One region of the Kitasatospora sp. NPDC048365 genome, then DNA from elsewhere that is predicted to be linked to it. Evidence: riboswitches for the same ligand, from Rfam matches in the RefSeq annotation. Region 1 holds a riboswitch; each other region holds the start of a gene.
The links. Region 1 has a riboswitch for cyclic di-AMP ahead of ACGFX4_RS02670 (hypothetical protein). Riboswitches for the same ligand answer to the same signal wherever they lie in the genome.
Positions count from the first base shown of each region.

Region 1 (6,815 bases):
CAGCAGCTCCAGTTGACCTTGTAGAAGGTCGCGTAGTGGTCCGAGGTGTAGTAGTCCTCGTGGTAGACGGCGCCGGTGACGATCCGTCGGGCCCCGCGGGTGGAGCTGCCCGGGGTGATCACGGTGTACTCGTGGTAGTAGCCGCCGGCCTTGGCCGGCAGGACGCCCTCTCTGTTCTGGAAGACGATGCCGTCCTGCGAGTAGGGGAACGGGCCGCCCTTGTCGATCAGGGCCAGGGTGTCCCGGGCCTGGCTCGGCAGGGCGGTGCGGCACACGTTCCCGGAGACGGTGGCGTGGGCGTCGGTGGCGAACACGGCGGTCGGGGCCAGGGTCAGCATGCCGACGGCGACGACGGAAGCGGCGCGGGTCTTCAACGCGCGTAGAGTGATTCGCATGTGAGCCAGTGTGGGGGCTTGTCAGGTCCGCGCGAAAGACGTTGCCGCAATTTTTCATCTTCGGGTAACTCCCCGGGAACCCGGGGGACTTGTGGCGGACCGCCATCAGCAGCGAGCCCTCGGTGTGGTCCTGTCACATGGGTCTCCGGCCGCGCCGCGCCTACCGTGACCTGACTCCACGTCACCCTGCCGCCCCCGAGGAGGCGACCCCTGATGCCCCACCCCGTCAGGTCCCTGTGCACCGCCCTGCTCACCGCCGCCCTGCTGCTGCTCGGCATCGGCACCGTCCCCGCCCACGCCGCCGCGCCCCCGTACCTCGCGCAGGAGGCCGTCTTCACCGCGCCCGGCAACGGCTGGGACCGGGTCGAGCGCTACCTGGACACCACCACCGGCTTCCGCGCCGAGCAGTACCCGTCGGACGGCCGCGGCGACCAGGACGGCGCCCGGCTGACCTGGTTCGGCGGCGTCCGGCAGCCCTATTCCGGCCGTTTCCTGCTCTACAGCGGCACCGGCTGGAACACCGGCCCGATCACCACCCCCGTCCTGCTGGTGCACGGCGCCAACGACAACGCCGACCGGGCCTGGGCCGACCCCGGCGCCACCGGCAGCTGCGGCGCGTCCGGCTGCCCCTCCACCGGCCTGGCGCAGAACCTGGCCGCTTCCGGCCACCGGGTCTTCGCGATCAACTTCGCCCACAAGCAGGGCGACAACCTGCTCCAGGCCCAGGCGGTCGGCGACGCGATCGCGCTGATCCGGGCCAGGCTGGGGGTCGCCCAGGTCGACGTGGTCGCCTGGAGCAAGGGCGAGGTCGCGGCCCGCGCGTACGTCTCCTCGGTCCGGCCGTCCTGGGGCCGGGCCTACGCCGGGGACGTCCGGCGTCTGATCACCCTCGGCGGCCCGCACGGCGGCCTGGACTACACGTACGCGCACGGCTGGGCCTTCTCGCTGGCCACCTGGCCGGCCTGCGGCGGCACCGCCAACGCGCCCTCCCCGCACCTGTACATGACCTGCTACGGCAGCTACACCGCGCAGCCCTGCCTCGGCGTGCTGCCCAGCGGCGGGTACGACTGCTTCCCCGGCCAGCGCCAGCTGCTCGCCCGCTGGGACGGCCGGTACGGCGTCGACTCCACCGCCCAGGACTGGTGGACCACCTACTACGGCGGCCAGGGCTTCTACACCTCGGGCCAGGGCATCCAGGCCGCGATCGACGCCGGGTCGCTGATCGCCCCGCTGCAGCGGGCCGGCATTCCGGCCTCCGTGCGGACCTACCTGCTGGCCGGCGGCTCGGCCGACATCCCCGGGATCCTCAACGAGGGCCGCGGCCCGAGCGACGGCCTGGTGTTCACCGCGAGTGCCCTGGACACCACCGGCATCCCCACCGTCGGCGGCACCGCGCTGCTCGGCGGCCTCAACCACATGGAGCTCGCCTGGGCCCCGGCGGCCGTCCAGCAGATCACCTCCTGGCTCGCCTGACCAGGGCAGTCCCGCCGGCCCGCGGTGTGACGCTTGTCTCTCCCGGGCCGGTTGTCGCTCTGTCGACAATCTGTCTAGCCTGCTCGGGTGCTCGCACCGGGCACGCCACCGCCGGGACGCCGAATCCTGTCCACCCGCCGGGGGCTTTCGCTGACCACCACTGGACAGGAGCGGGGGACCCACAGGTACGTCGCCATGCCCTCCGCTCCCTCCGGGACGGCCGGGCACGGCTAGGGGTGAAGCCGCACGCACGCACGCGCGCGGCCGGGCCGCCTCAGGGCCCGAACCCGACAGCTCACCTCGCAGGCGTCGCGGAGGAACCCCGTCATGCGCCTCTCCCGTCCTGCCCGCATCGGCGCCGTCGCCGGTGCCGCCGCCCTGATCGGCGCGCCGCTCGCCGGCAGCGCCCAGGCCGCCTGGTTCAACCCGTCCGCCTGGACCACCCCGTCCGCCTGGAGCGCCCCGACGACCGCGGCCCCCGCGACCTCGGCCGCCACGACCGCCGCCGTCGCCGGCGCCACGTCCGCCGCCGCGACCGTCACCCAGGACCGGCTCACCCCGGAGTCGATGGCCGCCGCCGTCTCGACGACCGCCTCGCTGACCGTCCACTCCTCCTCCTGCTTCACCGCCAAGACGCTCGGCGTCGGCGTGCGCGACGCCGCCGGGCGGAACCTGGACTTCCCCGGCAACGCGAGCAACGTGCAGATCTGCCCGGGCGGCACCACCTTCACCAGCGCCGCCCGCACCCTGCCGGCCGGCACCTACACCCAGTTCGGCTTCTGGCAGGACTCGGCGAACGCCTGGCACAACCTGCCCTCGCGCACCCTCACCGTGGCCGCCGCCGGCGCCACCACCCCGGCCCCGGCGCCCACCCCCACGGTCAAGCCGACCCCCGCGCCGACGCCGACCCCGACCCCGACGCCCACGGCCGCCCCCACGCCGACGACCGCGCCGACCGCCCCGGCCGCGGGCACCGGCTCGCCGATCCCGGGCAAGGCGCTGACCTGGTCCGAGGAGTTCGACAGCGCCATCGCGTACGGCTCCAAGTGGACCGGCGACAAGTCCAGCGCCTACCGCTACGGCAACCACAACCCGGACGACAACAAGCTCGACTGGCTGACCACCAGCGGCGTCCAGGTCTCCGGCGGCGTCGCCACCTTCACCGCCAAGCCGTCCGGCCACACCCTGGAGAACGGCAAGCAGGCCTGGGACACCGGCCTGCTCACCACCGAGTACTCCTCCCAGGGCTTCCAGGTGAAGACCGGCGACTACGCCGAGACCCGGGTCAAGCTGCCCGCCGGCACCGGCGCCTGGCCCGCCCTGTGGACCTGGAAGAACGGCAACGGCGAGATCGACTCCTTCGAGTACCACCCGGACAACCCGAACCTGCTGGAGCTGACCAACCACGTCAAGTCCGGCTCGAAGTACTACACCGACGCGAGCGCCATCGCCAAGGACCAGTGGGTGACCATCGGCACCTACTACGGCGCCGACTCCGTCGACTGGTACGTCAACGGCAAGAAGGTGTTCTCCGACGGCACCGGGGTCGGCACCGGCTGGTCCGCGTACCTGATCCTCAACCTGTCGCTGAGCGCCGGCCAGTACCACCCGGCCGCGTCCGGCTCCGCGCCGATCAGCTTCGCCGCCGACTGGGTCCGCGTCTACCGCTAGTCGGCCCGCACGGTCAGCGTGAACGCCGTCCGGTCGTTCGCCGGGACCGTGTCGTCCGCGCCCGCCACCCGTACGTGCCCCTCGGCCCTCGTGCCGGGGGGCACGTACGCGTTCACCCGGACCGGGATCAGCGCGGTCGCCGTCCGCAGCGCCGGCAGGCCCGCCGGGAAGGTGCAGCGGACCAGGTGGCCGGCCAGCGAGACGGTGCAGTTCTCCGGGAAGAACGGGCCCTCGGCGGTGAAGCCCGCCGGCAGGTCGACCAGCACGGTGAACGGCGAGGCCGTCCGGTCCGGTCCGCCGTTGGCGACGAAGGCGTGCACCGTGGTCAGCCCGCCCGGCGCGGCCGGGTCCGGGTCGAGCCGGACCACCTGCAGGTCCGCGTGCGAGGGCAGCGCCGCCGCCGTCCCGGTCGTCGTCCCCAGGGCCGCCGCGGCCGCCATCGCCAGAACCATGGGCCCCCGCATCACCCGCACGGCCATGCTCCACTCCCACTGTCGGTGCCCACCTGCATACTCACAGTAGTGGCGCACGGCCCTGTCGAGCGGAGGTGGACACGATGACTGGTCGCGTGTTGAGCGAGGTGAGCGGCGAGGTCGCGGCCGAACGGGAGGCCGGCTTCGTCCAGGCGTACCGGCAGCTGGTGGCCGGCCCGCTGCCGGAGGGGCTGCTGCGCACCGAGCTGCTCAAGGGCAGCGACCGGCACTGGCGGATCCAGAGCCTGTGGCGCGACCTGGCCACCCTGGAGGCCGTCCGGGCCGACCCGAAGACCGCCGCCGCGCCGCGCCTGTTCCGCGAGGCCGGGGCCGATCCGGTGCTCGCCGTCTTCGAGGTGACGGTGGCCCAGGTCGGCGACCTCGACCTGTCCGACTGACGCGGTCGACGGCCGTGGCGGCTGTGGTGGCCGTGGCGCTCCTGATGTCCCGTCTGGCCGTCGCGCCGTCCGCGCTACGGCGCGAGCACCTCGCCGAGCCGGGAGGCGATCTGACGCATCACCGGGACGAGCGCCGCGCTGCCCGCCTGCGCCTCCAGCGCGCGGATCCGCGCCTCCGGGCCGGAGACCGACAGTGCGGTCGGCGTCGGCGCGCCCGGCACCGCGACCGCGATGCAGCGCACCCCGATCTCCTGCTCCTGGTCGTCCACCACGTACCCGGACTCGCGGGCCGTGCCCAGCTGGGTGATCAGGTCCTGCGGGTCGGTCACGGTGTACGCGGTGTGCGCCTGCAGCGGGCCGGTGCCGAGCAGCGCCCGGGCCTCCTCCTCGGGCAGCTGGGCCAGCAGCGCCTTGCCCACGCCGGTGCAGTGCGGCTGCACCCGGCGGCCGACCTCGGTGAACATCCGCATCGAGCGACGGGACTGCACCTGCCCGACGTACACCACCTCGCCGCCCTCCAGGACGGCCAGGTTGGCGGTCTCGCCGGTGGCCTCCATCAGCTCGGTCAGGTACGGGCGGGCCCAGCTGCCGAGCAGCCGGCCGGCCGTCTCGCCGAGCCGGATCAGCCGCGGGCCGAGCGTGTAGCGGCGCGCCGTGTCCTGCCGGACATAGCCCTGCTGAACGAGGGTACGGATCAGGCGGTGGATGGTCGGCATCGGCAGACCGGAGGTGGTGGAGAGCTCGCTCAGGGTGGCGATGCCGCTCGAGTCGGCCAGCGCCTCCAGCAGCAGGAAGGCGCGCTCGACCGACTGCACGCCGCCGCCCGCGCGGTCGTTGCCTGTCGGAGCTGTGGCGGGGGTGCTGACCACCGGCGTTCCCTTCACTGTCGGAGGAGGAGTAGAGTCCCTGCGATCTAGCTCAACAAACCGTTGAAATTCTGTATCGCGGAAACTAGTCTCCACCTTACAGAACAGAACCCGCCGGTAGGCAGGGTTCGGATCCGGGAAGTTCCCACCGGAACATCCCGAGCGATCACAACCGTCCAAGGAGTGTCCTGCCCATGGCTGCAGATCAGGGACCACTCGGCGCTGCCCCCGCCGCCCCGGTCGTCACTGTCGCCGGTCCGCGCGTCCCCCGCGCCGAGGAGGTGCTCACCCCGGAGGCCGTCGCCTTCGTCGTGGGCCTCCACCGCGCCTTCGAGGGACGCCGTCAGGAACTCCTGGCCCGACGCAAGACCCGCCGGGCCGAGATCGCCGCCGCCGGCACCCTCGACTTCCTCCCCGACACCGCCGCCGTCCGCGAGGGCGACTGGCAGGTCGCCGAGGCGCCCCGCGCCCTCCAGGACCGCCGCGTCGAGATCACCGGCCCCACCGACCGCAAGATGGTCATCAACGCCCTCAACTCCGGCGCCAAGGTCTGGCTCGCCGACTTCGAGGACGCCACCGCCCCCACCTGGGAGAACGTGGTCTCCGGCCAGATCAACCTGATCGACGCCTACGAGAGCCGGATCGACTTCACCTCCCCGCAGGGCAAGGCCTACACCCTCAAGCCCGCCGACCAGCTCGCCACCGTCGTGGTCCGTCCCCGCGGCTGGCACCTGGACGAGAACCACCTGCTGGTCGACGGCACCCCGGTCGCCGGCGCCTTCCTCGACTTCGGCCTGTACTTCTTCCACAACGCCGCCCGGCTGATCGCCCGCGGCCCCGAGGACCCCAACTCCGGCCCGTACTTCTACCTGCCGAAGACCGAGAGCCACCTCGAAGCCCGGCTGTGGAACGACGTCTTCACCCACGCCCAGGCCGAACTCGGCATCCCGCACGGCACCATCCGCGCCACCGTGCTGATCGAGACCATCACCGCCGCGTTCGAGATGGAGGAGATCCTCTACGAACTGCGCGAGCACGCCGCGGGCCTCAACGCCGGCCGCTGGGACTACCTGTTCTCCATCGTCAAGAACTTCCGCGACGCCGGCGAGCACTACATCCTGCCCGACCGCAACAGCGTCACCATGGCCTCGCCGTTCATGGCCGCCTACACCCGCCTGCTCGTGCAGACCTGCCACCGCCGCGGCGCCCACGCCATCGGCGGCATGGCCGCCTTCATCCCCTCCCGCAAGGACCCCGAGGTCAACGCCGCCGCCCTCGACAAGGTCAAGGCCGACAAGGACCGCGAGGCCGGCAACGGCTTCGACGGCTCCTGGGTCGCCCACCCCGACCTCGTCCCGGTCGCCCGCGCCTCCTTCGACGCCGTCCTCGGCGCGCGCCCCAACCAGAAGGACAACCCCGGTCCCGCCGAGCCCGTCACCGCCGACCAGCTCCTCGACATCGCCGGCGCCGGCGGCAGCTGCACCGAGGCCGGCCTGCACAACGCCGTCCAGGTCGGCGTCCGCTACATCGAGGCCTGGA
Region 1 is NZ_JBICYJ010000002.1:198,457-205,271, reverse strand. It holds gene ACGFX4_RS02680 (ribonuclease domain-containing protein) at 1-395, opposite strand, end outside; gene ACGFX4_RS02675 (esterase/lipase family protein) at 609-1,868, shown strand; cyclic di-AMP (ydaO/yuaA leader) riboswitch at 2,014-2,190, shown strand; gene ACGFX4_RS02670 (hypothetical protein) at 2,196-3,539, shown strand; gene ACGFX4_RS02665 (hypothetical protein) at 3,536-4,018, opposite strand; gene ACGFX4_RS02660 (hypothetical protein) at 4,096-4,410, shown strand; gene ACGFX4_RS02655 (IclR family transcriptional regulator) at 4,485-5,279, opposite strand; gene aceB (malate synthase A) at 5,471-6,815, shown strand, end outside.

Region 2 (6,815 bases), on a different contig from region 1:
GGCGTGGTGCTGTTCGTCGCCGATCCGCGCCACCGGGGCGCCTACCAGGGCCTGTTCGAGCGCCGGCTGGCCCGCAAGGAGTACCGGGCGGTGGCCCGCCACGATCCCGCGCTGGAGCTGCCTGCGGTGGTGCGCAGCCGGATCGTGAAGGTGCGCGGCGAGATGGCGGCGTACGAGGTGCCCGGCGAGCCGAACGCGGAGACCCGGGTGGAGCTGGTCGGCCACCGCGAGGGCCTGGGGCTCTACCGGCTGCTGCCGCACACCGGCCGCACCCACCAGCTGCGGGTGCACCTGAACCGTCTGGGCGTGCCGATCCTGCACGACCCGATCTACCCCGTGGTGCGGCCCGCGTCCGAGCCGGAGGACTTCGGTGCGCCGCTGCAACTGCTGGCCCGGTCGCTGGAGTTCACCGATCCGGTGAGCGGGGAGGAGCACTGTTTCCGCAGCCGCCGCACGCTGGCGGGGTGGCCCGGGTAGCCGGGTTCTGCGCGGTGTATTGACGGTGGGTCTAATAACTTCTACCTTCGCGGCACGGACACGTACGCGCCGCGAAGGAGATCCCCCATGCCCGAGACGACCCGCCTGCGCGACCGCGAGCGGACCGCCGAACGCCTGCTCGCCTCGTCCGCCAAGCTCTCCTTCGACCCGCTCAAGGACGTCGACTGGGACTCCGCCCCCGAGCCCGGCCGCTACTACTGCCCGCCGCACCGCCTCTCGCTCTACGGCACCCCGCTGTGGGAGACGCTGGACGAGGAGCGGCGGATCGAGCTCAGCAAGCACGAGACCGCCTCGATCGCCAGCGTCGGCATCTGGTTCGAGGAGATCCTGATGCAGATGCTGCTGCGGCACGCCTTCGACCAGGACCCGACCTCCGCGCACGTGCAGTACGCGCTGACCGAGATCGGCGACGAGTGCCGGCACTCGGTGATGTTCGCCAAAATGATCAGCTGGATGGGCGTCCCCGCGTACGGCGCGCGCCCGGTGGCGCACAACCTCGGACGGCTCTTCAAGGCGATCTCCACGCACAGCCAGACCTTCGGCGGCACCATGTACGTCGAGGAGATCCTGGACGCCTTCCAGCGCGAACTGATGGCCGACGAGACGCTCCAGCCGCTCACCCGGCAGGTCTCGCGGATCCACGTCATCGAGGAGTCGCGGCACATCAGCTATGCGCGCGAGGAACTGGTGCGGCGCCGGCTCGGGCCGGTCCGGCGCCGCTACGAGCAGCTGTTCATCGGACTGATCGTCTACTTCGCCACCGTCAGCCTGATCCACCCGCGCCTGTACCGCGCCGTGGGCATCGCTCCCGAGGTCGGCAGCGCCGCCGCGAAGGCCAACCCGCACTGGCGGGCCACCAAGGTGGAGATGGCCGCCAAGGTGATCGGTGTCCTCGACCGGGCCGGGCTGGTCGGCCGCACCAACCGCTGGCTGCTGCGGGCCGCCGGCGTCATCCACTGACGGGCGGCCCGCAGGCCGTCACTGGCCCAGCTGGAGCACCAGGCCGGGCTTGAGCAGGTCCGGGTTCTCGCCCACGACCAGCTTGTTGGCCTCGTAGAGCCCCTTCCAACCGCCCTGCAGGCCGTTGTTGCGGGCGATGGACGCCAGCGTGTCGCCCGCCTGCACCGTGTACGCCTTCGGGGTGGCGGCCGGCGGGGCCGACTCGGTGGCAGGAGAGCTCGGCTGCGCGGTGGGCGCGGCCGGAGCGGTGGCGTCGGCGCCCGGGACCGTCGGGGTGGTCGGACCGGTCGCCGGCGCCGTCGGGTCGACCGGCGGCGCCACCGGCAGCGTCGGGTCGCCGGTGACCGGCGCGGTCGGGTCGACGGTGACCGGCGGGACGGTCGGGTCGGTCGGGGTCCCGGTCGGGTCGGTCGGCAGGGTCGGCGTCGTGGTGACCGGCGCGGTGGGAAGCGTCGGGTCGACCGGGACCACCGGAGCCACCGGGGCGACCGGCGCGGTGGTGGCGGGCGCCGTGGTGCCCTGCGCGTTCCGGGCGTCCTGTGCGGCCTTCGCCGCCTTCGCGGCGGCCGAGCTGACGTGGTGCTCGTACACCGAGTGGTGGCTGGTCCAGAACCAGCCGCCGTCCTGCTCGTACCAGTACACGCTGTACACCGGGTCCCAGCCCGGGAGGCCGGAGAAGACCGGGGTGGTGTGCGCGGCGGGCAGCGAGCCGTCCTGGGCCGCGTTCACCATGTCGACGCCGCGGCTGCCGCGCAGCGAGCCGGTCTCGTCCGCCGAGTCGTTGACGTCCACCACGCCGGTCACGCCGTCCCGGGACAGGCCGGCCTGCTGGGCGCAGGTGCCCCAGCCGCCCTCGCCCTCGGCGGCGAGCACCCGCTCGGCCACCGCGATCTGCTGGCTGCGGGTCGCCCGGTCCGCGCTCGGCGCGAACTCGGTGCCGCCGTACGCCGCCCAGGTGGAGTCCGTGAAACGCAGGCCGCCGTGGTAGCCGTCGCCGGAGTCCGCGCTCCAGTTGCCGCCGGTCTCGCAGCCCGCGACCTTGTCCCAGACCGGCGTCGGCGCGGCCTGCGCTCCGGTGGCGGCCAGCAGGGGCAGTGCCAGGCCCACGCCCGCGATACTCGCGACCGCAATGGCCTTCTCCGCCTGGGTGGGACGGCGGTGCCGACCCGGACCCGTGAAGAGCATGAGGACGTCCCTCTCCGCACGCCTGCGAGGTGAGCTGTCGGGTTCGGACCGGGAGGTGGCCCGGCCGCCGGGAGGCGGCTTCACCCCGAGCCGTCGGGGACGGCGACTTACCTGGTTCCCCCACCCCTGCCCCAGGTGGTGTGTTGGGCATCCCGGGAGCGCGGCGGACAGGGCTCGGCGTTTCCGCGCACGGGGCCCGCGTGTGCGGGCTGCACGGAGACTATTCAACCCGGGCAGCCAATCACAAGCTCATACCGCCAGGATCACAGCCCCGTCACGGGCCGTCCACCTTCGTCGCCCACAAACCACAGCCACCCCACAAGCCCCGTCCGCACACCGCCGCCCCGCGCGGCCGTTCGAAACTCGCTTGCGCGAAGGTCGAACCGCGGTACGGTCCGGCCGCTGACGCCCGGTCGGCGGCCGGACGGATGTGTCGGTCCGGTCAGCGCTTGGTGATGGCGACGTGACGGATGTTCACCGGCAGGTTCGGGAAGCCGTCGCCCGGGTTGTTCTGGTCGTCCTCGCCGGCCGCCGCGATCCGCTGCAGGACGTCGAGCCCGGCCGTCACCCGACCGAACGGCGTGTAGGCGGGCGAGAGCTTGGTGTCCTTCCAGACGAAGAAGAACTGGCTGCCGTTGGTGTTCGGGCCGGCGTTGGCCATCGCCACCGTCCCGGCCGGGTAGGTGGCGCCCTCCAGGTTCTCGTCCGGGAAGGAGTAGCCGGGACCGCCACTGCCGGTGCCGGTCGGGTCGCCGCACTGCAGCACGAAGATGCGCTGGGTGGTGAGCCGGTGGCAGTGGCTGCGGTCGAAGTAGTCGCGCTCGGCCAGGAACCGGAACGAGAACGTGGTGCACGGCGCCTTGTCGGTCAGCGCCTTGAACGTGATCGCGCCCTGGGTGGTGCGCAGCGTCGCGCTGTACGGCTTCGCCGCCTGCTTCGCGTCGAACACCGGGATGCCCTTGAAGTTGTCGGCCGGGACCGCCGGGGTGTAGCTGCAGGCGGCGGACGCGGCGGCGGCCGAGCCGGACGGCTGGGCGGCGGCGACGGTGCCGGAGAGGGCCAGCGGCAGGGTGGCGACGGCGGCGAGCAGGGCCATGGACTTGCGGTTCACGGGGCGGCCTTCCGGATGGAGTTGGCGTGGACCCGTCATTCATGCCCCGTCCGGCCGGCCGCCAAGCGTGCCGGATTCACGCCCGGCGCAGGCGCACCAGTGTGTCGACCGCCTCGCCCGCCGTCCCGTCCGGCCGGGTCGCCGGGCGGCGGACCCGCTCCGCCCGAACGGCCGTCAGGCCGGTGTCGGCGAGGGTGGCGAGGACCTCCGGCAGGCGGTACAGCACCGCCGGGTCCTGCGGCCCGCCGACGCCCTCGGCCAGGTTGGTCGAGTCGTGGCCCACCACCAGCAGCGTGCCGCCCGGCGCCACCGCCCCGGCCGCACGCACCAGCACCGACCCCAACTGCTCGCCGGGGAGCTGCAGGTAGGCGATCAGCACCAGGTCGTACCCGGCTGCCTCCGGCTCGTACGCCAGCACGTCCGCCTCGACCAGTTCGACCCGGGCGGCGTTGTCCGCGGGCAGCGCGGCGGCGAGCGTGCGGGCCCGGCCCAGCGCGACGGGGGAGAAGTCCACCGCGGTCACCCGCCAGCCCCGGGCGGCCAGCCACAGGCTGTTGCGGCCCTCACCGGCCGCCAGGTCGAGCGCCCGCCCCGGCGTCAGGTCGGCGGTCTCCGCGGCGACCCAGCGGTTGGGCTCGGTGCCCCACACCAGCTCCGAGCTTCGGTAGCGGGTGTCCCAGGCGCTGCTGTCCAAGGCGTGCCTCCGGTGCGGTGCTCGTCGGGAGACCGAGACTATCCGGCGGGCGAGCCGGCGGCGTGGAACCGGCGGCCCCAGCCGGGCCCCGTCGCCGAGCACCGGCAGCGGGCCGCCGACGCGGGTAGGGGCGCGGCGCGCGGGTTCCGTGCGTCGGTGCAGGAGCCGGAGGGCCCGATGAGCGGTCGGGGCGCGGAGGCTAGGAGCCGCGGGGGGCGGCCTCGGCGCAGTGCCGATGCCCGGGGCCGAGCGCGCGCAGCAGGTCGAGGGCCTCGGTGCCGCCGGGCGGCGGCGTGAAGACACGCAGGCGCTGGTCGGCCGCCGGCGTCGCCAGTACCTCGCAGTCGAAGACGATCCGGCCCAGCTCGGGATGGACCAGCCGGTACGGGTGCGAGGTCCGCACCGCCACCTCGTGCCGCTCCCAGAGCGTCGCGAACTCTGCCCCGGCGGCCGAGTCCCGGAGCCGGGCGAGGAGGCCGCGGGACGCCTCGTCGGTGCCGCGCCGGACGACCGCGGCGCGCAGGTCGGCGACCAGTTGCCGGGCGTACTCCTCGTGCTCCTCGGGGGCCAGGCGCTCACGCACCACCGGGTCGGAGAACCAGCGCAGCACGAGGTTGCGGTCCGGGCGGGCCACCGAGCAGACGCAGCCGAACAGCGCCTGCGCCAGCTCGTTCTGCGCCAGCAGGTCGCCCAGATCGCTGAGGACCTGCACCGGGACGCCGTCCAGGCGGTCGAGCAGGTAGAGCAGGCTCGGCCGCAGGTACTCCCCGGCCCGGTCCGCCTCCGGCGGGCGGTGGCCGGCGAGCAGGTACAGGTGGTCGCGCTCGTCGACGCTCAGCCGCAGGGCCCGGGTCAGCGCGGCCAGCATCTGGTCCGAGGGCTGCGGACTCCTGGCCTGCTCCAGGCGCACGTAGTAGTCGGCGGACATTCCGGCGAGCACGGCCACTTCCTCGCGGCGCAGCCCGGGCGTGCGCCGCCGCGGCCCCTCGGGCAGCCCGACGTCCAGCGGGCCCAGCCGGGTCCGGGACCGGCGCAGGAAGTCGGCGAGCTGATCGCGGTCCATCCCCATGCCGGTAGTGATACCACCGCACGCCCGGTCCGGCGCCACCCGTTTCCCTGGGACCGGCAGTCCCAGGAAGAACGCTCCGCTCCCCACCCGACGGCGGCCGACGCACAGTGGTGACGTCCCGTCAGAGCGGCCCGAACGAACCGAACGGTGGTCACCCATGAAGGAATCCCTGCTGGCCGTGCCCGGCGCCCGGCTGCGCCACTTCGTCCGCGGCTCGGGCCCCGTCCTGGTGCTCGTCGCCGGCGGCCACGGCGACGCCACCGCGACCGAGGCCCTCGCCGACCGCCTCGCCGATCGGTACACCGTCCTCACCTACGACCGCCGCGGCCTGTCCCGAAGCACCGCCGACCGGCCCGGGGCGAGCCCCGCCACGCACGCCGACGACCTCTCCCGGCTGCTCGCCGCCCACACCGCCGAGCCCGCCCACGTCTACGGGAGCAGCCTCGGCGCGCTGATCGGGCTGGAGCTCACCGTCCGGCACCCCGGGCAGGTCCGTACCCTCGTCGCCCACGAGCCGCCCGCCACCCAGGTACTGCCGGAACCCGAGCGGGCCGCCGCCCTCCGGGACCTGCGCTCCGCCGAGGAGGCCTTCGCGGCCGACGGGACCGCCCCGGCGCTGCGCAGGTTCGCGGAGCTCGTCGGCATCGACCCGAGCGACCGTGAACCCGAGGTCGAGCTCCGCGCCCCGGGCCCGCAGCAGCGGGCGAACGCAGCCTTCCTCCTCACCCACGACACCCCGGCCACCCGCGCCCACCGGCTCGACCTCGCCGCGCTCGCCGCGTCCCCCGCCCGGATCGTCCCGGCCGCCGGCGAGGACTCCGCCCGCTACTGGCCGCACCGCTGCGCCGTGCTGCTCGCCGAGCGGCTGGGGACCGCCTGCGAGCCGTTCCCCGGCGGGCACAACGCCTACGTCTACCGCCCGCGGGCGACCGCGGAGCGGCTCCACTGCGTGCTCAGCACTCCGGCGGAGCCGTAATCAAGGGGCAGGTGAAGGGCCGGCCGGGTAGCGTGCTCGCCCGGTAGTGGACAGACCATCAGGGGGAGTGTTGACGGAGCCGTCGCCGGACCTGACGGACCGGCTGGTCCGTGCGGTGATCGCCAAGGACGCGGAAGCGGTGCGGGCCTGCCTGGAACAGGGCGCCGCACCCGACACCCCGGGCCCCGACGGGCTGCCCCTGCTCTGCACCGCCGTGGCCGGCCTCGACCACCGCACCGCGGAGGTCCTGATCGACGCCGGCGCCGACCAGGACCGGGAACTCCCCGACGGCAGCACCCCGCTGCTGCGGGCGGTCGACACC
Region 2 is NZ_JBICYJ010000066.1:11,326-18,140, forward strand. It holds gene ACGFX4_RS38280 (pseudouridine synthase) at 1-477, shown strand, start outside; gene ACGFX4_RS38285 (diiron oxygenase) at 565-1,458, shown strand; gene ACGFX4_RS38290 (transglycosylase family protein) at 1,477-2,565, opposite strand; cyclic di-AMP (ydaO/yuaA leader) riboswitch at 2,649-2,794, opposite strand; gene ACGFX4_RS38295 (peptidylprolyl isomerase) at 3,086-3,754, opposite strand; gene ACGFX4_RS38300 (class I SAM-dependent methyltransferase) at 3,831-4,448, opposite strand; gene ACGFX4_RS38305 (helix-turn-helix transcriptional regulator) at 4,648-5,511, opposite strand; gene ACGFX4_RS38310 (alpha/beta fold hydrolase) at 5,675-6,493, shown strand; gene ACGFX4_RS38315 (HEAT repeat domain-containing protein) at 6,564-6,815, shown strand, end outside.
Region 2: linked by a shared signal. The riboswitch ahead of ACGFX4_RS38290 (transglycosylase family protein) and the one ahead of ACGFX4_RS02670 (hypothetical protein) in region 1 are both predicted to bind cyclic di-AMP.

Region 3 (6,815 bases), on a different contig from region 1:
GCTTCCTACGTCCCCGAGGGATACCGCCCATGACCCAGAACCTGGCCGACGCGGCCCGGCCCGCCGCCGCCCCCGCCGCAGTGCCCACTGCCCGGACGACTGCCGCGAGCGCCGACGCGTCCAGAGGCTGGTGGCGGGACGCGGTCATCTACCAGGTGTATCCGCGCAGCTTCGCGGACGCCAACGGCGACGGCATGGGTGACCTCCCGGGCATCCGAAGCCGCCTTCCGTACCTGAAGGACCTGGGTGTGGACGCCGTCTGGCTGTCCCCGTTCTACGCCTCGCCGCAGGCCGACGCCGGCTACGACGTCGCCGACTACCGCGCCGTCGACCCGATGTTCGGCACCCTGCTGGACGCCGACGGGCTGATCCGCGACGCCCACGCGCTGGGCCTGCGGATCATCGTCGACCTGGTCCCCAACCACTCCTCCGACCAGCACGAGTGGTTCCAGCGGGCGCTGCGCGAGGGCCCTGCGTCCCCTCTGCGCGACCGCTACCACTTCCGCCCCGGCAAGGGCGAGGACGGCGAGCTGCCGCCGAACGACTGGGAGTCCATCTTCGGCGGCCCGGCCTGGACCCGCACCGCGAACCCGGACGGCACCCCGGGCGACTGGTACCTGCACCTGTTCGCCCCGGAGCAGCCCGACTTCAACTGGGAGAACCAGGCCGTCGCCGACGAGTTCCGCTCCATCCTGCGGTTCTGGCTGGACATGGGCGTGGACGGCTTCCGGATCGACGTCGCGCACGGCATGGTCAAGGCCCCCGGCCTGCCCGACCTCGGCTCGCACGACCAGCTGAAGCTGCTCGGCAACGACGTGATGCCGTTCTTCGACCAGGACGGCGTGCACGCCATCTACCGCAGCTGGCGCAAGATCCTCGACGAGTACCCGGGCGAGCGGATCGGCGTCGCCGAGGCGTGGACCCCCACCGTCCAGCGCACCGCCAACTACGTCCGCCCGGACGAGCTGCACCAGGCCTTCAACTTCCAGTACCTGGGCACCTCCTGGGCGGCCGACGAGCTGCGTGAGGTGATCGACCTCTCGCTGGACTCGATGCGCCCGGTCGACGCCCCCACCACCTGGGTGCTGTCCAACCACGACGTCACCCGGCACGCCACCCGGTTCGCCAACGAGCCGGGCCTGGGCACCCAGATCCGCACCGCCGGCGACCGCGAGCTCGGCCTGCGCCGCGCCCGGGCGGCCTCCCTGCTGATGCTCGCCCTGCCCGGCTCGGCGTACGTCTACCAGGGCGAGGAGCTCGGCCTGCCGGACGTCACCGACCTGCCCGACGAGGTCCGCCAGGACCCGTCGTTCTTCCGGGCGGAGGGCCAGGACGGCTTCCGCGACGGCTGCCGGGTGCCGATCCCGTGGTCGGGCACCGAGGCGCCGTACGGCTTCGGCCCGAACGCCGGCGGCCCCAGCTGGCTGCCGCAGCCCGACTCCTGGGCCGGGCTGAGCGTCGAGGTCCAGACCGGTGACCCGACCTCCACCCTGGAGCTCTACCGCTCCGCGCTGGCCGTCCGCCGGGCCCACCCGGCGCTCGGCGGCGGCACCGAGGTGGCCTGGCTGGAGTCGCCGGAGGGCACCCTGACCTTCCGCCGGGACAGCGCCGAGGGCTCGTTCGTGTGCACCGTCAACACGACGGGCGAGGCTGTCCGGATCGCCGCCCCCGGCCGTATCCTGCTCTCCTCCACCGAGACCGTCGCGGTGGACGGTGAGGCGATTCTTCCGGCGGACAGCACCGTTTGGTGGGCGGTCTGACATGGTTGCAATAGGCTCTGGGATCGTGACTACGGCGCGACTCTCCGACATCGCGGCGCAGGCGGGGGTCAGTGAGGCCACCGTCAGCCGCGTCCTCAACGGCAAGGCGGGTGTGTCCGCGACCACGCGGCAGACCGTGCTGGCCGCACTCGACGTGCTCGGGTACGAGCGGCCCACCCGGCTGCGACAGCGCAGCGCGGGTCTGATCGGCCTGATCACCCCGGAGCTCAGCAACCCGATCTTCCCCGCTCTCGCCCAGGTGATCGAACAGGTGCTCAGCCGGCACGGCTTCACGCCGGTGCTGTGCACCCAGACCCCGGGCGGGTCGACCGAGGACGAACTGGTCGACATGCTGGTCGAACGCGGGGTGGCGGGCATCGTCTTCGTCTCCGGCCTGCACGCCGACACCACCGCCGACCACGACCGGTACGCCAAGCTCACCGGTCGCCAGGTCCCGTTCGTGCTGATCAACGGCTTCAGCGAGAAGATCGCCGCGCCGTTCATCTCGCCGGACGACCGGGCCGCGATGGCGATGGCCGTCCAGCACCTGGTCGAACTCGGGCACGAGAAGATCGGCCTGGCGGTCGGCCAGAAGCGGTACGTCCCGGTGCTGCGCAAGATCGAGGGCTTCACCGCCGCCGTGCGGCAGCTGCTCGGCGCCTCCCCGGAGGAGGCCGAGGCGCTGGTCCACCACACCCTGTTCAGCGTGGAGGGCGGCCACGCGGCCGCCAACGCGCTGCTCGACAAGGGCTGCACGGCGATCGTCTGCGGCAGCGACATGATGGCCCTCGGCGCGATCCGCGCGGTCCGCCAGCGCGGGCTGTCGGTGCCGCAGGACGTCTCGGTGGTCGGGTTCGACGACTCGCCGTTGATAGCGTTCACCGAGCCGCCGCTCACCACCATCCGCCAGCCGGTCGAGGCGATGGCCACCGCCGCCGTCGACGCCCTGCTGGAGGAGGTCGGCGGGAACCCGGGCCAGCGCTCGGAGTTCATGTTCCAGCCGGAGCTGGTGATGCGCGGCTCCACCGGCGCCAACGCGCGCTGAGCGTACGTGAAGGGCCCCGGAGAGACGGTCTCTCTCCGGGGCCCTTCGGCGTTGTCCCCCGGCTGCCTCAGCCCTCCTGGACGGGCGCCTGCGGGGCCGCCAGACGGCTCTCGTCGGCCGCGTCGCCGGTCCGCGCCTCGGTCCGGCGCCGGGTGGCCAGGAAGTCGCGGACGAGCAGCTCCACGGCGTCCTGCGGGCTCTTGGTGCCGGCCAGCAGCATCACCTCGATGGCGAGGTCGGCGTCGAGGGACACGGTCACCTTGGCCATGGCGGCTCCTGGCTTTCTGCGGGACGGCTGGTGGGCCGAAGCATAGGCCGCTGCCCCCGGAACCGACCAGGCTCTCCGGGGGCAGCGGGCGGCGCTCACCGCGCCTGCGGTCAGACGCGACCGGCGAAGTCCGGCGCCCAGTTGGCGACGGTCTCGGTGCGCACGCCGGCGCGCGGGTTGGCCGCCTCGACGTACTTGCCGTCGCCGATGTAGACGGCGACGTGGTAGACGCCCGAGTTGCCGCCGTTGTTGGACCAGAACAGCAGGTCGCCCGGGAGCAGGTTGTCCAGCGAGACGCGGGTGGCGTAGTCCGCCTGGTCCGCGGCCACGCGGGGCAGCGAGATGCCGGCCTGGCGGAACGCGGCCTGGGTCAGGCCGGAGCAGTCCCAGCCGCCGTTGCCGGCGCCGCCGTAGATGTAGGCCTGGCCCAGCTTGGACAGCGCGAAGTCGATCGCGGCGGCCTTGGAGCCGGTGGCCTTCACGGCCGCGGTGGTGCTCTTCGCGGCGGTCGTGGTCTTGGCGGTGGTGGTCTTCGCCGGCGCGGTGGTGGAGGCGGCGCTCTTGGAGGTCCCGGCGGACTTCCACGAGCCGTTCCAGGAGGACGACTTGGTGGCGGTCTCCGGCTTGGCCGGGGTGGCCACCGCGACGTTGCCCAGGGCGAGCTGCTGGCCCGGGTAGATCATGTCGGGGCCCTCGGTGAGCACCGAGCGGTTGAGCTCGTACAGGCGCTGCCAGCCGCCGTCGACGTGGTGGCTCTCGGCGATGGCCGACAGCCAGTCACCGGCGGCGACCGTGTAGGTCTCGGTGGCGGCCTGCGGCTGGGCGGCCTGCGGCTTGGGGGCCTCCTGCTTCGGGGCGGCCTGCTGCGGGGTGGCCTGCTTCGGCGCCTGCTGCTTCGGGGCCTGCGGCTTGGGGGCGGCCTGGACGGTGGAGCCGGTGCTCGGGGTGCCGGCGTCGACCTGCGGCGCCTCGCCGCCCTTGGTGAGCCCCGCCTTGACGGAGCAGACCGGCCACGCGCCGGGGCCCTGCTCGGCCAGCACCTTCTCGGCGACGGTGATCTGCTGGGCCTTGGTGGCCTGGTTGGCCTGCGGCGCGTACGCGTGGCCGCCGAACGCCGCCCAGGTGCTGGAGGTGAACTGGAGACCGCCGTAGAAGCCGTTGCCGGTGTTGATGGACCAGTCGCCGGTCGACTCGCACTGCGCGACCTTGTCCCAGGTGGACACCGAGGCGGCGGAGGCGGTGCCGGAGAGCAGGCACGGGATCGAGAGGCCGAGGCCCACCACGCCGGTGGTGGCGATGGCGCGTCGGGCGCGCTTGGCGTTTGCGGACAGCATGAAGACGTGTTCCTCTCCCACGCCTGCGAGGTGAGCTGTCGGATTCGGGCTGGAGTTGCCCGGCCGTGCAAGCACGGCTTCACCCCAAGCCCGGGGGAGGTCTGACCTCGTCCCGGGCGACTTACCTGGTTCCCCCGCCCCTGCCGTGGTGCGTTGAGCGCTGCCGACCGACCCGGCGGCAGGACTCGGCGTTCCGGGTGGGATGGGTCCGTGTGACCACGAACGTGGGCAGCACGTTAGGCAGAGTTAAGTTGAAACTGCAAATAGGTGTGATATACCTCACATGGCGTTTTTGCAGGCGGAGCCGGTCGGATTCGACCGCTTTCGCGCAACACCCGTGCCGTAGGAGGGAGCTGCCTATGCTTCAGGCGACAGCGCCGGATGCGGAGCCCGCGGGAGGGGCAGCCGATGACGCCCACTGAGAATGCGCCGCCGCCGGATCCGGGAGACCCTGCTCCCCGGCCGGCCCGCCACCGGAGGCCGGTCGCCCGCCGGAGGATGCTCGCCTGGCTGGCCGTCGGGACGGTCGCCGCCGTGACCGGCGGGGAGGTGCTGCGCCAGTCCCTCGCCGACGCGAAGACCCGCAGACCCGCGCCCCCGCTGCCCGCGACGGCCTCCCCGGCCCCCTCGGCGGAGCACACCCACGGCGCCCCGCCGCCCAGTCCGAGCGAACCTCCGCCGCCGGTCGACGAGTCCGGCCGCCGCTGGTCCGACCCGGCCGGCTGGGGCGGCGCCGTGCCCGGCCCCACCACGGCCGTCCGGATCGCCGACCGGGTGCTGCTCGACACCGACGCCGCCGTCGGCTCGCTGCTGATCGAGCCCACCGGGTCGCTGGTCTTCGCCCGGGAGCAGACCCTGGCGCTGGCGAGCGCCGGCAACGTCGAGGTGCGCGGCTCCCTGGCCCTCGCGCCGACCGGGGCGGCCATCCACACCCTGCGCTTCCCGAAGGTCGACGAGAAGCGCTTCCAGGGCGGCGGAATGGCCCTGGTGGGCAGCGACACCGGTCTGTGGGTCGCCGGCACCGGCTACCTCCGGCTCGACGGCGCAGCCAAGACCGCCTGGGTCCGGGCCGCGACGGCGCTCAAACCGGGCGAAACCACCATCAAGCTCTCAACTGCCCCGGAAGGGTGGCGGGCCGGCGACGAGCTGGCGATCACCCCGACCCTCGCCCCCGACACGGACGGCTTCTCCACCGCCTACGACTACGCCACCGTCCGCTCGGTCGACGGCGCCACCGTCACCCTCGACGCACCGCTGCGCCGGGCCCACCCGCGGGTCGCCGTCGGCGCCGGGCTCACCCTCGGCGCCGAGGTGCTCAACCTGACCCGCACCGTCCGGGTCGAGGGCACCGCCGAGGGCCGCGCCCACATCCACATCACCAGCTCCCGGCACGCCGACGTCCGGCACGCCGCGCTGCGCTGGCTCGGCCCGCGCGCCGCCGGCAAGGACAAGTGGAACGGACAGCCCGTCACCGAACCGGTGCTGGGCCGGTACGGGCTGCACTTCCACATGCTCGCCGACTCCTCCCGGGGCACCGTGGTCGAGGGCGTGGTGGTCCGCGACACCGGCAACCACGCCTTCGTGCCGCACGCCAGTCACGGCATCACCTTCCGATCGTGCATCAGCCACGAGACCTGGGAGGACGCCTACTGGTGGGACGGTCCGCTCGACACCCGCACCCCGCAGGGCCCGTCCGACGACATCGCGTACGACGCCTGCGTCGCCTCCCGCACCGTCTTCGAACCCAACCCGCGCGCCTACCGCCTGACGGGCTTCAGCCTGGGCGCGGGCAGCGGTTCGAGCGCGCGCGGCTGCGTCGCGGTCGGCGTGCAGGGCGCCACCGGCGCCTCCGGGTACGAGTGGCCGGAGACCAGCGAGGGGGTGTGGACCTTCGAGCGCTGCCTGGCCCACAACAACCTGGAGAACGGCATCTTCGTCTGGCTCAACGCCCAGCACCACCACACCGTCGCCCAGTTCGTGGCCTACCACAACGGCGGCTGGGGCATCGAGCACGGCGCCTACCTCAACGACTTCGACTACCTGTCGAGCGTGCTGTACGGCAACGCGAGCGGGGGAGTGGCGGTCCACGCGCTGGGGCGGGAGAAGGGGACGCGCTTCGACGGCCTGCTGATCGACGCCGCCGGGCAGTCCGACTACGCGGTCGCCACCGCCAAGCACCAGCTCGCGGGCGAGACCGTGACGATCAGCCGGTGCCGGATGACCGGCTACCGCAAGGCCGGCGTGGCCTTCCGGGCCGACCCGGAGGGGAAGCCGGACGACATCGCGGTGCTCGACTGCGAGTTCGGCGGCAACGAGGTCTGGCTCGACCCGGAGGCGCCCGCGCCCAAGCGGATCCTGTTCCGCAAGGCGGGTCAGGGGCAGGCGGTCGCCCTCAGCAAGCCGGGCAC
Region 3 is NZ_JBICYJ010000029.1:91,525-98,339, forward strand. It holds gene ACGFX4_RS26895 (glycoside hydrolase family 13 protein) at 30-1,760, shown strand; gene ACGFX4_RS26900 (LacI family DNA-binding transcriptional regulator) at 1,762-2,805, shown strand; gene ACGFX4_RS26905 (hypothetical protein) at 2,873-3,073, opposite strand; gene ACGFX4_RS26910 (transglycosylase family protein) at 3,184-4,407, opposite strand; cyclic di-AMP (ydaO/yuaA leader) riboswitch at 4,415-4,577, opposite strand; gene ACGFX4_RS26915 (hypothetical protein) at 4,816-6,815, shown strand, end outside.
Region 3: linked by a shared signal. The riboswitch ahead of ACGFX4_RS26910 (transglycosylase family protein) and the one ahead of ACGFX4_RS02670 (hypothetical protein) in region 1 are both predicted to bind cyclic di-AMP.